3 regions of the Shinella sp. BE166 genome follow, and region 3 is predicted to be linked to each of the others. Evidence: predicted binding sites of a transcription regulator. Region 3 holds the regulator's gene; each other region holds the start of a gene.
What was found. The regulator LexA, encoded in region 3, represses DNA repair genes until DNA is damaged. The targets are predictions, from matches to a motif close to TGTTCNNNNTGTGTTCNG.
Positions count from the first base shown of each region.

Region 1: J2Y63_RS22755 (ribonuclease) is a predicted target of LexA. The motif match lies at 2,708-2,725, and genes of this name have one in related genera.
Region 2: J2Y63_RS14775 (DNA recombination protein RmuC) is a predicted target of LexA. The motif match lies at 1,759-1,776, and genes of this name have one in related genera.

Region 1 covers NZ_JBPEHL010000010.1:112,115-116,391, forward strand. Annotated here, with positions in the region: gene J2Y63_RS22740 (CaiB/BaiF CoA transferase family protein) at 1-510, opposite strand, end outside; gene J2Y63_RS22745 (DMT family transporter) at 667-1,611, opposite strand; gene J2Y63_RS22750 (alpha/beta fold hydrolase) at 1,608-2,567, opposite strand; gene J2Y63_RS22755 (ribonuclease) at 2,740-3,492, shown strand; gene ettA (energy-dependent translational throttle protein EttA) at 3,615-4,277, shown strand, end outside.
Region 2 covers NZ_JBPEHL010000005.1:152,589-156,865, reverse strand. Annotated here, with positions in the region: gene J2Y63_RS14780 (ribokinase) at 1-488, opposite strand, end outside; gene J2Y63_RS14775 (DNA recombination protein RmuC) at 533-1,726, opposite strand; gene def (peptide deformylase) at 1,850-2,374, shown strand; gene fmt (methionyl-tRNA formyltransferase) at 2,422-3,366, shown strand; gene truA (tRNA pseudouridine(38-40) synthase TruA) at 3,366-4,109, shown strand; gene J2Y63_RS14755 (hypothetical protein) at 4,106-4,277, opposite strand, start outside.
Region 3 covers NZ_JBPEHL010000006.1:314,896-319,172, forward strand. Annotated here, with positions in the region: gene J2Y63_RS17870 (ComEC/Rec2 family competence protein) at 1-785, shown strand, start outside; gene lexA (transcriptional repressor LexA) at 766-1,485, opposite strand; gene J2Y63_RS17880 (molybdopterin molybdotransferase MoeA) at 1,595-2,818, opposite strand; gene moaC (cyclic pyranopterin monophosphate synthase MoaC) at 2,818-3,312, opposite strand; gene trpC (indole-3-glycerol phosphate synthase TrpC) at 3,312-4,127, opposite strand; gene trpD (anthranilate phosphoribosyltransferase) at 4,136-4,277, opposite strand, start outside.

The DNA.
Region 1 (4,277 bases), on a different contig from region 3:
CATCGGCTCGCCATCCGGCGCACCCGTCACCGACATGAAGCCGGACATGCCCTGCACGATATAATCGTAGCCGGCACGCGCGGCATAGGGACCATCCTGGCCGAAGCCGGTGATCGAGCAATAGACGAGTTTCGGATGTTTTTCGGCGAGGCTCCGGTAGTCGAGCCCATACTTCACGAGGCCGCCGACCTTGAAATTCTCGATCACCACGTCCGCGGTCGCGATCAGCCGGTGCACGGTCTCCCGGCCTTTTTCGGTCCTCAGATCGACGGAGATGGAGCGTTTTCCCCTGTTGGTGGAGTGGTAATAGGCGGCCGACAGGTTTTCGCCGTCCTTGCCCGTCACGAAGGGCGGCCCCCAGGCGCGCGTGTCGTCGCCGCCGTCCGGATTTTCGATCTTGATGACGTCCGCGCCGAGATCGGCCAGCATCTGCCCGGCCCAGGGACCGGCGAGAACCCGCGCCAGCTCGATGACCCGGATGCCGGAAAGCGGCAGGTTCGACTTCTCCATCGTGCACTCCCTCTTCGACGGCCGCGATACGGCCGACCGCCGGGCTTTTCGCCCGTTTTGCTCTGGATAACAAAAAGCCGGCAGGCACGATAGCCGCGGGCCGGCGGGACATCATGACGGCTGAGACTGACATGATGTTTTTCGCGCGCGGCTCGGTCAGATGGGCGTGGAAACCGTCGGGATCGTCGCCGTCTTGTTGAGCTTGCGTTCGCGCCAGATGACATAGAGCCCGGACGCTATGATGATGGCGATGCCGAGCCATTTGACGGCATCCGGCAGGTCGCCGAACACCCACCAGCCGAGAATCGTGGCCGACACGATCTCCAGATATTGTAGCGGCGCCAGCGTGGAGGCGGGGGCCGAACGATAGGCATAGACACCGAGCACGCCGGCAATGGTCGCCGCGACGGCGGCCGCGGCAATATAGAGCGTGTTCGCCATGTCCGGCAGGACGGGCCTCAGGAAGGCGATGCCGGTGGCGCTGCCGAAGACGAGCAGCAGGCCCGAGAACAGCCCGCCCCAGAGCCCCGCATAGAACTGCATCGACCAGGGATCTTCCTTCTGCGAGACGAGCCGCGTCAGCAGGAAGAACAGCGCCAGCGAAAAGGCCGAGACGACCGGCAGCAGCGCGATCGGGCCGACCTCCTGCAGGCTCGGCTGGATGACCAGCAGCGAGCCGAAAAAGCCGACGCCGCAGGCCGTGTAGCGCCGCCAGCCGATGGTCTCCTTCAGCACGATCGAGCCGAGGATGGTCAGGATGATCGGCTCGACAAAGAAGATGGCGATTGCATCCGCCACTTCCATCACGGCGAGCGGCGTGACGAAGGTGATCATGGTGATGGCCATCAGGAGGCCGCGCGCGGCGTGCAGCCCGGTCTTCCTCCAGGTCACGTCGAACAGCGTGCCGCGCATCAGACAGATCGGCCCCAGCACCGTCATCTGGAAGAGCAGACGCACGAAGGTGATCTCGGTCGCCGGCACGGAGGTGACAGCGAGCTTTGCGAAAATATCGATGATCGGCGAGATGAGCACCGAGAGCACCATGAGGACGAGCCCGAGGCTGACCTCGTTGCGCAGCGGCGTGATGGCTGTTGTGGTCATGCGTGTTCCGGTGCGCGGCGTCGCTCAGTCACCACCCGCCGGCACCAGCCGGCGAAGGCGTCGATGGCGGGCTCGCGCAAGGCCCGGCTCTCCTTCAGTGTTTCGTGACGCAGGCCGCGATAGACGATCGTCGTGACGTCCTCAAGCCGCGATTTTTTCAGTCGTTCGGCAAAGGCGAGCGTCGCCCGGCCGCAATCGGTCGCCGGGTCCTCGCTGCCGCCCACCAGGTGGATCGGCAAGCCTTTTGGCAGGCGCGCGAGGCCGTCCGGCGAAGCACCGGCAAAGGTGACGGCAAAGATGTCGATCCACATCGAAACATTGACGTCGAAGCCGCAGAGCGGATCGGCGATATAGGCGTCCACCTCGGCCACATCGTGCGACAGCCAGTCGAACTCCGTCCGTCGGCCGGCGATGGATTTGCCCCAGGCGCCGAAGGTGAGGCGCGGTAGGATGCCGCTCGGCACGTCCGATCCCTTCAGCATGCGCTCCGCCGCCAGCACGATCTGCGCCACGCGGCCCGCAAGGCCGGGTTCGAAGTTGGAATTCCAGACGGCGAGCGCGTCGATATCCGCGGCATGGTTTTGCGCGAAGGCGAGCGCCAGCAGGCCGCCCATCGAATGGCCGAACAGCACGATCGGCAGGCCCGGATGCCGCGCGGCGGTGTGATCGCGCACCGCCCGCATGTCCTCGATCACGCGCGCAATGCCGTTCCGTGGCGCGAATTGCCCGCGCGGCGCATCGGGTGCCGTGGTGAAGCCATGGCCGCGATGATCATGGGCATAGACATGAAAGCCTTCGGAGGCCATGCGCGCGGCAAAATCCGCATAACGCAGGCTGTGTTCAGCAAGGCCGTGGCTGGGGAGCAGGATGCCGCTCGCCTCGCCGCGGGCGGGCTCGTGGCGCAGCGCCAGCGTCGCCCCACTGGGGCTTCTCAGCGTCCCGGCTTCAGAAAACACCGCCATTCCTCCCGTTTGCGCAAGGTCAACGCGATTTGCCATGCAAAGACAATGGGATGCGGCGTGTATTTTTGGAAATCCTCGCGCATTTCGGGATTTTTCCGATTCAGGGTTGCAATTTCTGAATTTTTGGTTGCATATGATCTTGTTTTGTTCTCATCAGGGGCCGGTCATGAAGACGCAAGCTGCACTGACTTTCAAAGCCGCATTGTCCTTTCTCCTCCTATGTCTGTCGTTCTTCGCAGGCCTTGGTCTCGCGAGCGCCCAATCGGTGCCGGCGGGGGAGGCGGTGCGCGAGGTCCTTTCGATCAGCTGGCAGCCGGGCTATTGCGCGGCTAGGCCGAAGAGCCGCGGCTGCGCGGACTTCTCCGTCACGTCGCCCGCCGCCCGGCAATTCTCGCTGGTAAGCCTCTTCCAGGTGCGCAAGAGCTATTGCGGCATAGAGGCCGACCTGAAACAGCGGGCGCGCAAGGGCAAGTGGACGGAGCTGCCGGATATCGTGCTCGCCTCCGGCACCAAGCAGCGCCTGCTCGCCGCCATGCCTGCCGCACGCCTTGGTCTCGACCGCCAGCAATGGCTGAGAAGCGGCAGTTGCGTCGCAGCCTCCGCAGAGGCCTATTACAGCCGGTCGCTGGACCTGCTCGACCAGCTGAATGCCTCGCCGGTGCGCACGCTCTTCACGGAAAAGGTGGGCGGGACCATCAAGCTCGCAGACGTCCGCACGGCCTTCGACAAGGCTTTTGGCGCCGGCGCCGGGGAGCGGGTGCGCCTCAGCTGCCGCAAGACGGGCGACAAGACCGTGGTGATCGGCCTCACCATCGGCATTGCCGGGAACGACGGCAAGCTTGCGGCGCTGATCGGCGGCGCGTCGCCGACGAAGTCGCGCTGCATCGAGGGTATCACGGGGGTTGCGCAGGCAGGCTGATCGCCGGGAGCGAACGGGCGGTCCATGCGTGCAAGTACCGACAACGCGGCTTTCTTACATTGCCGCGGGCAGAGAATTCGCCTACATAGCGGGCAAATTCGTCCGACCCGGAGCACGTTTGCATGGCACGTCAATTCATCTACCACATGTCGGGGCTCAACAAGTCCTACGGCGCCAAGAAGATCCTCGAAAACGTCAACCTGTCCTTCTACCCTGATGCCAAGATTGGTATTCTCGGCCCGAACGGCGCCGGTAAATCGACGGTGCTGCGCATCATCGCCGGCCAGGACAAGGAATATACCGGTGAAGCCTGGCTCGCCGATGGCGCGACCGTCGGCTACCTGGAACAGGAACCGCATCTCGACCCGACCAAGACCGCCTTCGAGAACGTCATGGTCGGCGTTGCCGACAAGACCGCCATCATCGACCGCTACAACGAGCTGATGATGAACTATTCCGACGAGACGGCGGACGAGGGCGCCAAGCTCCAGGACATCATCGACAGCCAGAACCTCTGGGACCTGGAACAGCAGGTCGAGATGGCGATGGAAGCGCTGCGCTGCCCGCCGAAGGATTCCGACGTCACGCTGCTGTCGGGTGGTGAGCGCCGCCGTATCGCGCTCTGCCGCCTGCTGCTGTCGCAGCCGGACCTGCTGCTGCTCGACGAACCGACCAACCATCTCGACGCCGAAACCATCGCCTGGCTGGAAAAGCACCTGCGCGACTATCCGGGCGCCGTGATGATGATCACCCACGATCGCTACTTCCTCGACAATGTGACGGGC
Region 2 (4,277 bases), on a different contig from region 3:
GGCGCGATGTTGATGATCGAGGTGACGCCCTTCTGCTTGGCGCCCACGAGGGCCGCTTCGATGGCGCTTGCGGGGATTTCGAACTGGAGCATCAGGTAGTCGCCGCGCGACATCGCGCCGATCGTCCGCTTGGCATCCTCGCCGGTTACCGTGCCATTGGCACCGGGCACGACCACGATGACGTTCTCGCCATCGCCGGCAACGAGGATATGCGCGGTGCCGGTCGCTTCCGCAGCGACGCGCACGCCGTTTTGGTCGACGGCGGCATCGGCCAGAAGGGCGAGCGCCTGGCTCGCCAGCCGGTCGTCGCCGACCGCACCCGCCATGCGCACGATGGCGCCGGCGCGGCGCGCGGCAAGCGCCTGGTTGGCGCCCTTGCCGCCGGCAGCCGTGGTGAAGCTCGTGCCCATCACCGTTTCGCCGGGCTTCGGCAGGCGGTCTGGCGTGGCGATGAGGTCCATGTTGATGGAGCCGAAGACGGTGATCATGAGAAGTGCCCCTTGTCGTTTCCGCCGGACACTGCCCGAGGCGGTCAGTCCTCGTCAACTACCCTCAGGCGCAGTTGGCCCGTCCGGCTCTCGACAGTCTTCTCCGCGGGCGGGGAAACGCCCGAAACCGCCTCGAATTCCATGTCGCCGATGCGCGCACCGCGCCGCGCGAGCTTTTCGGTCGAGGTGAGGATAAGGTCGACATCCTTCTGCGCCGATGTGAAGTGCCCGTGCAGCTTGCGCACCCGGTCGTCGAGCCGCGTCAGGTCGTCCATCAGGCGCACGACCTCGCCCTGGATGACATGGGCCTGCTCGCGCATGCGCTGGTCCTTCAGCAGCGCCTGGAGCACCTGCACGGAGAGCATCAGCAGCGATGGCGAGACGATGACGATGCGCGCGCGGTGCGCCCGCTGCACCACGCCTTCGAAATTCTCGTGGATGCTGGCAAAGATCGATTCCGATGGCACGAAGAGGAAGGCGGTGTCCTGCGTTTCGCCGGGCAGCAGGTATTTTTCGGCGATATCGCGGATATGGGTCTCCATGTCGCGGCGAAACTGCTGGGCGGCGATCTTGGCGGCTTCCGGCGCGCGTCCGTCCGCCATGGCGTTCCAGGCCTCCAGGGGGAATTTCGCATCGATCACGAGCGGCGGCTGGCCGTTCGGCATGCGGATCGTGCAGTCCGGGCGCACGCCGTTGGAAAGCTGCGCCTGGAACTGATAGGCGCCGTGCGGCATGGCATCCGCGACGATCGTCTCCATGCGCGACTGGCCGAAGGCGCCGCGCGTCTGCTTGTTGGAGAGGATCGCCTGGAGGCCGACCACGTCCTTGGCGAGCGACTGGATGTTGGTCTGCGCCGTGTCGATGACAGCGAGACGCTCCTGCAGGCGCCGCAGGTTTTCATGGGTCGAGCGCGTCTGTTCGGAAATCGACTGGCCGAGGCGCTGCGTCAGCCCGTCGAGGCGGGAATTGATCGCCTGGTTGGTCTCGGACTGTTTGCTGCCGAAAACCTCCGCCATGGCGGCGACGCGGCCCTGCATTTCCGTCTGAGCCTTCATCAACTCGGCAAAGCGCAACTCCGCCATCACCGCCGCTTCCCGCTGGCGCGTCTGGCTGCGGCGGGCCGAGATCAGGCCGAAGACGGAGAGAAGAACCGCTGCCAGCAGCACGAGCGCCGGCCCGGTGCCGCCGAGGCGGGCGAGGAAGGAGGTCAGCATCGTGTCAAAGGCGGGATCGATCATGCCCGGACCATAGCACGCTTTCCGGCGAAAACCAGATCATACCGTGAACAAATTGGCGGCGTCGCGCGCGTATAGGCGGGCAAATCCGATTGAAAGCGCAAAAAAACCGCGCTAAGGAGGCGCATGACCATCAAGCCGCTGATTATCCTCCCCGATCCGATCCTCCGCCAGGTCTCGAAGCCTATCGAGACCGTGGACAGCGAGGTGAAGAAGCTCGCCGACGACATGCTGGAAACCATGTATGATGCGCCGGGCATCGGCCTTGCCGCGATCCAGATCGGCGTCGCGCGCCGCATGCTCGTGCTGGACGTGTCGAAGGACGGCGAGGACAAGGCGCCGCTCGTCTTCATCAACCCGGAGGTCGTGGCGTCCTCCGATGCGCGTTCCGTTTACGAGGAAGGCTGCCTGTCGATCCCGGATTATTATGCCGAGGTCGAGCGTCCCGCGGCGATCACGGTCAAGCACCTGGACCGCGACGGCAAGGAACAACTGACCGAAGCCGACGGCCTGCTCGCCACCTGCCTGCAACATGAGATCGACCACCTGAACGGCGTGCTGTTCATCGACCACATTTCCAAGCTGAAGCGCGAGATCGTGATCCGCAAGTTCACCAAGGCGGCGAAGCTGCGCGGCAGCAAGGCGATCTGACCGGGCATCACGGTCCGGTTCGCACCATTTCACACGGAGGCTGACCGATGGCCCTACGCATCATTTTCATGGGCACACCGGATTTCTCCGTCGCCACGCTTGAGGCGCTGGCCGGCGCTGGCCAAGAGGTCGTCGCCGTCTACTCGCAGCCGCCGCGCCCGGCCGGCCGCCGTGGCCTGGAGTTGGTGAAGTCTCCGGTCCACCAGGCCGCCGAACGGCTCGGCATTCCCGTCTTCACGCCGGTTAATTTTCGCGAAGAGACCGATCGCGCCGCTTTTCGCGCGCTGAACGCGGATGTCGCGGTCGTCGTCGCCTACGGGCTGCTGCTGCCGGAGGCGATCCTCAATGGCACGCGGCTCGGCTGCTACAACGGCCATGCCTCGCTTTTGCCGCGTTGGCGGGGTGCGGCCCCCATCCAGCGCGCGATCATGGCCGGCGATGGCGAAACCGGCATGATGGTCATGAAGATGGACAAGGGCCTCGACACCGGCCCCGTCGCGCTGACGGCCCGTGTGGCGATCGTCGAGACCATGACCGCCGGTGAATTGCACGACGCGCTGATGCAGGCGGGCGGCGCGCTGATGGCGGAGGCCATGGCGAAGCTGGAAGCCGGCGACCTGCCGCTGACGGAGCAGGCGCAGGAGGGCGTGCTCTACGCCGCCAAGATCGACAAGACGGAGACGCGCATCGATTTTTCGCGGGCCGCGCGCGACGTGCACAACCATATCCGCGGCCTCTCGCCGTTCCCCGGCGCCTGGTTCGAGCTGCCGGTTGCCGGCAAGCCGGAGCGCGTCAAGGTTCTGGCGAGCGAGCGGGCGGATGAAACCTCCACCAAGGCCACCGGCACGGTGCTTGACGACCGGCTGACGATTGTTTGCGGCGACGGTAACGCGGTACGGCTCGTGCGCTTGCAGAAGGCCGGCGGCAAGCCGCTGGATGCGGCGGATTTCCTGCGCGGCACGCCGGTCCCGCCCGGTCAGGTCATCGCCTGATGCCACGCTATCGGCTCTTGGTCGAATATGACGGCACGCCCTATGTCGGCTGGCAGCGGCAGGACAACGGCCACTCCGTGCAGGGCGCCATCGAGGCGGCGATCCTGTCGCTGACGGGCGAGACCGTCTCGATCCGCGGCGCCGGGCGCACGGATTCCGGCGTGCATGCCATGGGACAGGTCGCTCATGCGGACCTCTCGCGCTCGTGGAAGGAACACACGTTGCGCAATGCGCTGAACGCCCATCTCGGCATGGCGCGCGAGCGCGTCGCGATCCTCGATGCGGCGGAGGTGCCGGAGGATTTCGACGCGCGGTTCTCGGCCAAGCGGCGGCACTATCTCTACCGCATCATTTCGCGCAAGGCGCCGCTGGCGCTGGAGGCGAACCGAGCCTGGTTCGTCGCGAAGGACCTCGATCACGAGGCGATGCATGCGGCGGGGCAGGTGCTGGTCGGCAAACATGATTTCACCACCTTCCGCGCCGCCCAGTGCCAGGCGAACAGCCCGATCCGCACCATTGACAGGCTGGAAGTGACGCGCAGCGGCGATCTGATCGAGATGCGCGTCTCGGCGCAGAGTTTCCTGCACAACCAAATCCGCTCCTTCGCCGGCACGCTGAAGCTCGCGGGCGAGGGCAAGTGGACGGTGGACGATGTGCGCACCGCCCTCGAAGCGCGCGACCGCAAGGCCTGCGGCCCCGTGGCGCCGCCGGACGGGCTCTATTTCATGGCCGTGGACTACTAAGCCGGCAGCGTGCCCAGAATGCGTTGCAACTCCTGCCCGGCGATCATCGGCGGCAGCACGAAGATCGCCGTGATGGCGGCGGCGAGCAGCGTCTGCTTGCCGACGCACATCCAGACCAGGCGGAATTGCAGCACGACGCTGGCGCCGAACACCGCATAGAGCAGCAGG
Region 3 (4,277 bases):
CCGCTTTCCTGCTGATCGGTCTCGGTGGCGGCCTGGCCTGCATCCTGCGCACCCGGCTGCGCCATGCCGGCACGCTGCTCGTCGCGCTCGGGATCGTCATAGCTTGCTGGCCAGACGCACGCCGTGCGCCGGAAGTGCTGGTCTCGGAAGACGGCCGTCTCGTGGCGATCCGGCGGGGTGAAACCGTTGCGACCAATCGCGCAAGGCCGCCGGATTTCATCTATGCGCAATGGCGGCGCGCTCTGCGGCTCGGCGATCTCGTCAAGCCGGAGATGCGCAAGAGCGAAGGGCTGACGGTAGAGGATGCCGCCGCACCCGCTGAAGGGACTGAAAAGCAGAGGAAACCGCGCCGCAAGGCGGACCGGCAGAAGGCAAAGGACGCCATGGCATCCGCCCTGGCGGAGGCTGGAAAAGGCACGGGCTTCATCTGCGAAACAAAGGCATTCTGCGCTGCGGTTTCGCCGAGCGGCTGGCGGATCGTCACGCTGGAAGACCTCGCCTTCCTCGGAACCGCCTGCGATGCCGCCGATCTCGTCGTCGTGCCGCAGGCCCTGCGGCTGGAGGCATGCCGCTCCGGAGCCCGGCTGATGACGGCCCGCCATCTGCGGCGCACAGGCGCCCTGGAAATCCAGCCCGGCGCCGAAAAGGCCCCTTCAACACTTTCTGAAGCCGAGATCACGCCCGCCGTCGAAACTCTCGACCGGCCCTGGTCCCGCCACCGCACCTATGATTGGCGCAGCGGCACCTTCGAGGCCGAGACGGCGCTCAATGATAGCGGCGAATGAGGCCGACGAGCTTGCCCTGGATCTTGACGCGGTCCGGGCCGAAAATGCGGGTCTCGTAGGCCGGGTTTGCGGCTTCGAGCGCAATGGAGGCGCCCTTGCGGCGGAAGCGCTTCAGCGTCGCCTCCTCGTCGTCGACGAGTGCCACGATGATCTCGCCCGGATTGGCGGTGGTGGCGTTGCGGATGATCACGGTGTCGCCGTCGAGAATGCCGGCCTCGATCATCGAGTCGCCCTTGACCTCCAGCGCATAATGATCGCCGTTGCCGACCATTTCGGCCGGCACCATGATTTCATGGGTGTTGTTCTGGATGGCGGAGATCGGCACGCCGGCGGCGATGCGTCCCATGACCGGCACGGAGACCGAAGACGACATGTCCGCTTGCGGCGTGCGCTGCACGGGGGCGGCCGGCACCGGCTGCTTGCCGCGGCTGCCCTCGATGACGGCCGGCGAAAAACCGCGACGCGGCTGGAGGCTCGGCGAATAGGCTTCGGGAAGCTTGATCACTTCCAGCGCCCGCGCCCGGTTGGGCAGGCGGCGGATGAAGCCGCGCTCCTCCAGCGCCGTGATGAGGCGATGGATGCCGGACTTGGAGGCGAGGTCGAGCGCATCCTTCATCTCGTCGAAGGAGGGAGGAATACCGGACTCCTTCATCCGTTCATGAATGAACAGGAGAAGTTCCTGTTGTTTCCGCGTGAGCATGGCCCCTCCACCGAGAATCTTGAAACAATCCAGAATCGTGAAACAAATCCAGAACAGACACTATCTGTTCCATATGTGTTCCGCAAGGCCTTGGAAATAATAATATTGTTCAGGCGGAGGGTTCGCGCAGGAGGAGTACTTCGCAAGTATCGCCTTCTGGCACGGCCGGGGCGTGCGGCGGGCGGATCAGCAGGCCTTCCGATTCGGCGAAGACCTTCATCATCGACGAATCCTGCTTGCCGAAGGGGGTGACGCGCAGATCGCCGGCCGGTCCCCGCGCTATGCGGGCGCGGATATAGTCCTGCCGCTGGTCGTTTTCCTTGAGCGGCACGGCGGCGACGGCCGGGTGCCGGCGGTTTTTCGCGGGCAGGCGGGCGAGGCGGCGCACCAGCGGCTCCAGGAAGAGCAGCGAGCAGACGAGGCTTGAGACCGGGTTGCCGGGCAGGCCCAGCACCTGGATATCCCCCAGCCGGCCGACCATCAGCGGCTTTCCCGGCCGCATGGCGATGCGCCAGAAATCGAGTTCCATGCCGGCCTCGCCGAGCACCGGCTGCACGAGGTCGAAATCGCCGACGGAGGCGCCGCCGAGCGTCACGAGCACGTCGATGTCGAGTGTCAGTGCGTTGCGCACGGCCGCCAGGATCGCCTGCTTGTCGTCGCCGACGATGCCGAGGTCGATCACCTCCGCGCCGGCCGCCCGGGCGAGCGCCGAAACGCCGTAGGTGTTGGAGGCGATGATCTGGCTGGCGCCGGGCGGTGTTCCGGGCGGGACGAGCTCGTCGCCGGTCGCAAGCACCGCGATTCGGGGGCGGGCGTAGACGGCAAGTGTCGGATGGTTCATCGCGGCGGCGACGGTCAGGCGGCCGGCATCGAGCACGGCGCCGGCCTTCAGCACGGTCTCGCCTTCGGAAAAATCCTGCCCGCGCGGGCGCACATGGCGGCCTTTTGGCGTGAGGAAGGTCGTGCGGATGCGGCCGTCGTCCAGCTTCTCCGCATCTTCCTGCAGAAGCACGGTATCGGCGAAGGCGGGCAACGGGGCGCCCGTGAAGATGCGTACGGCCTCGCCGGGGCCGGCAGAGCCTTCGAAGGCGTGGCCGGCGGAGGAGAGGCCGACGACCTTCAGGATGGCGCCGAGCGTCGCGATATCCGCGTGGCGGACGGCGTAGCCGTCCATGGCGGAATTGTCGAAGGGCGGCTGGGTCAGGCGTGCGGCGATGTCTTCGGCGAGGACGCGACCTTGCGCTTCATGCAGGGAAACCGTCTCCGTCCGCTGTGTCGGCTTGGCCCGGGAAAGCAGGCGGTCGAGGGCATCGGCGACGGGGAGGAGCGACATCAGGCGTTTGCCCGCTTGTAGTCGCCGGAGCGGCCGCCGGATTTTTCGACGAGCCGGATGCCGCCGATCTCCATTTCGCGGTCGGCGGCTTTCGCCATGTCGTAGATGGTGAGGCAGGCGACGCTGACGGCGGTGAGCGCCTCCATTTCCACGCCGGTGCGGCCGGTGAGCTTCGCCATGGCCTCGACGCGCAGGCCGGGCAGCGCATGGTCCTCGCGGATTTCGACGGCGACCTTGGTGAGCATCAGCGGGTGGCAGAGGGGGATGAGGCTCGACGTCTGCTTGGCGGCCATGATGCCGGCAAGGCGGGCCGTGCCAATCACGTCGCCCTTCTTGGCGTCACCCTTGAGGATGAGGTCCAGCGTCGCGGGTGCCATCCGGATGAAACCTTCGGCAACGGCGATGCGCACCGTCTCGGCCTTGTCGCCGACATCCACCATGTTGGCTTCGCCGGAGGCATCGATATGGGTCAGCGTGGCGGCCTTTTCGGCCATCATTCGGCCGCCAGCATGCCGGCGGAACCGGTCAGCAATTCGCGGGTGGCGGCGGCCACGTCGTCCTTGCGCATCAGGCTTTCGCCGACGAGGAAGGTGGAGATGCCCACCTTGCCGAGGCGTTCACAATCCGCATGGGTGAAGATGCCGCTTTCGCCGATGAGCAGGCGGTCGTCGGGCACCATGCCGGCGAGCTTTTCCGACACGGCGAGGTCGACCTCGAAGGTCCGCAGGTTGCGGTTGTTGATGCCGACGAGCTTGGATTTCAGCCTGAGCGCCCGTTCCATCTCCGGTTCGTCGTGCACTTCGATCAGCACGTCCATGCCGAGCGAGAACGCGGCATCCTCCAGCATCTTCGCATCGTCGTCGCTGAGCGACGCCATGATGATGAGGATGCAGTCAGCGCCCCAGGCGCGGGCTTCCAGCACCTGGTAGCTGTCGAACATGAAATCCTTGCGCAGAGCCGGCAGCGCGCAGGCCTGGCGGGCGGCGGTGAGGAATTCGGGCGCGCCCTGGAAGCTCGGCGTGTCCGTCAGCACCGAGAGGCAAGCGGCACCGCCGGCCTCATAGGCCTTGGCGAGCGCCGGCGGATCGAAATCCGGGCGGATGAGGCCTTTGGAGGGACTTGCCTTCTTGATTTCGGCGATCAGGCCGAAACTGCCGGCGGCTTTTCTGGCCTTGAGGCTCGCAAAGAAGCCGCGCGGCGGCTCCTGGTCGCGGATCTGGGCGCGAAGTTCGGCGGGGGCCACGCGCGCCTTGGCGGCGGCGATTTCTTGCAGCTTGTAGGTTTCGATCGTCTTCAGGATATCGGTCATGGCCAATCCTACTCCGCATGGCCTTCGTTGGAAACCGAAACGAGGCGTTCGAGTACCGTGCGGGCGCGCCCGCTTTCCAGCGCTTCGGTTGCCTTCGCCATGCCGTCCTTCAGCGTTTCCGCCTTGCCGGCGATGAGGAGGGCGGCCGCG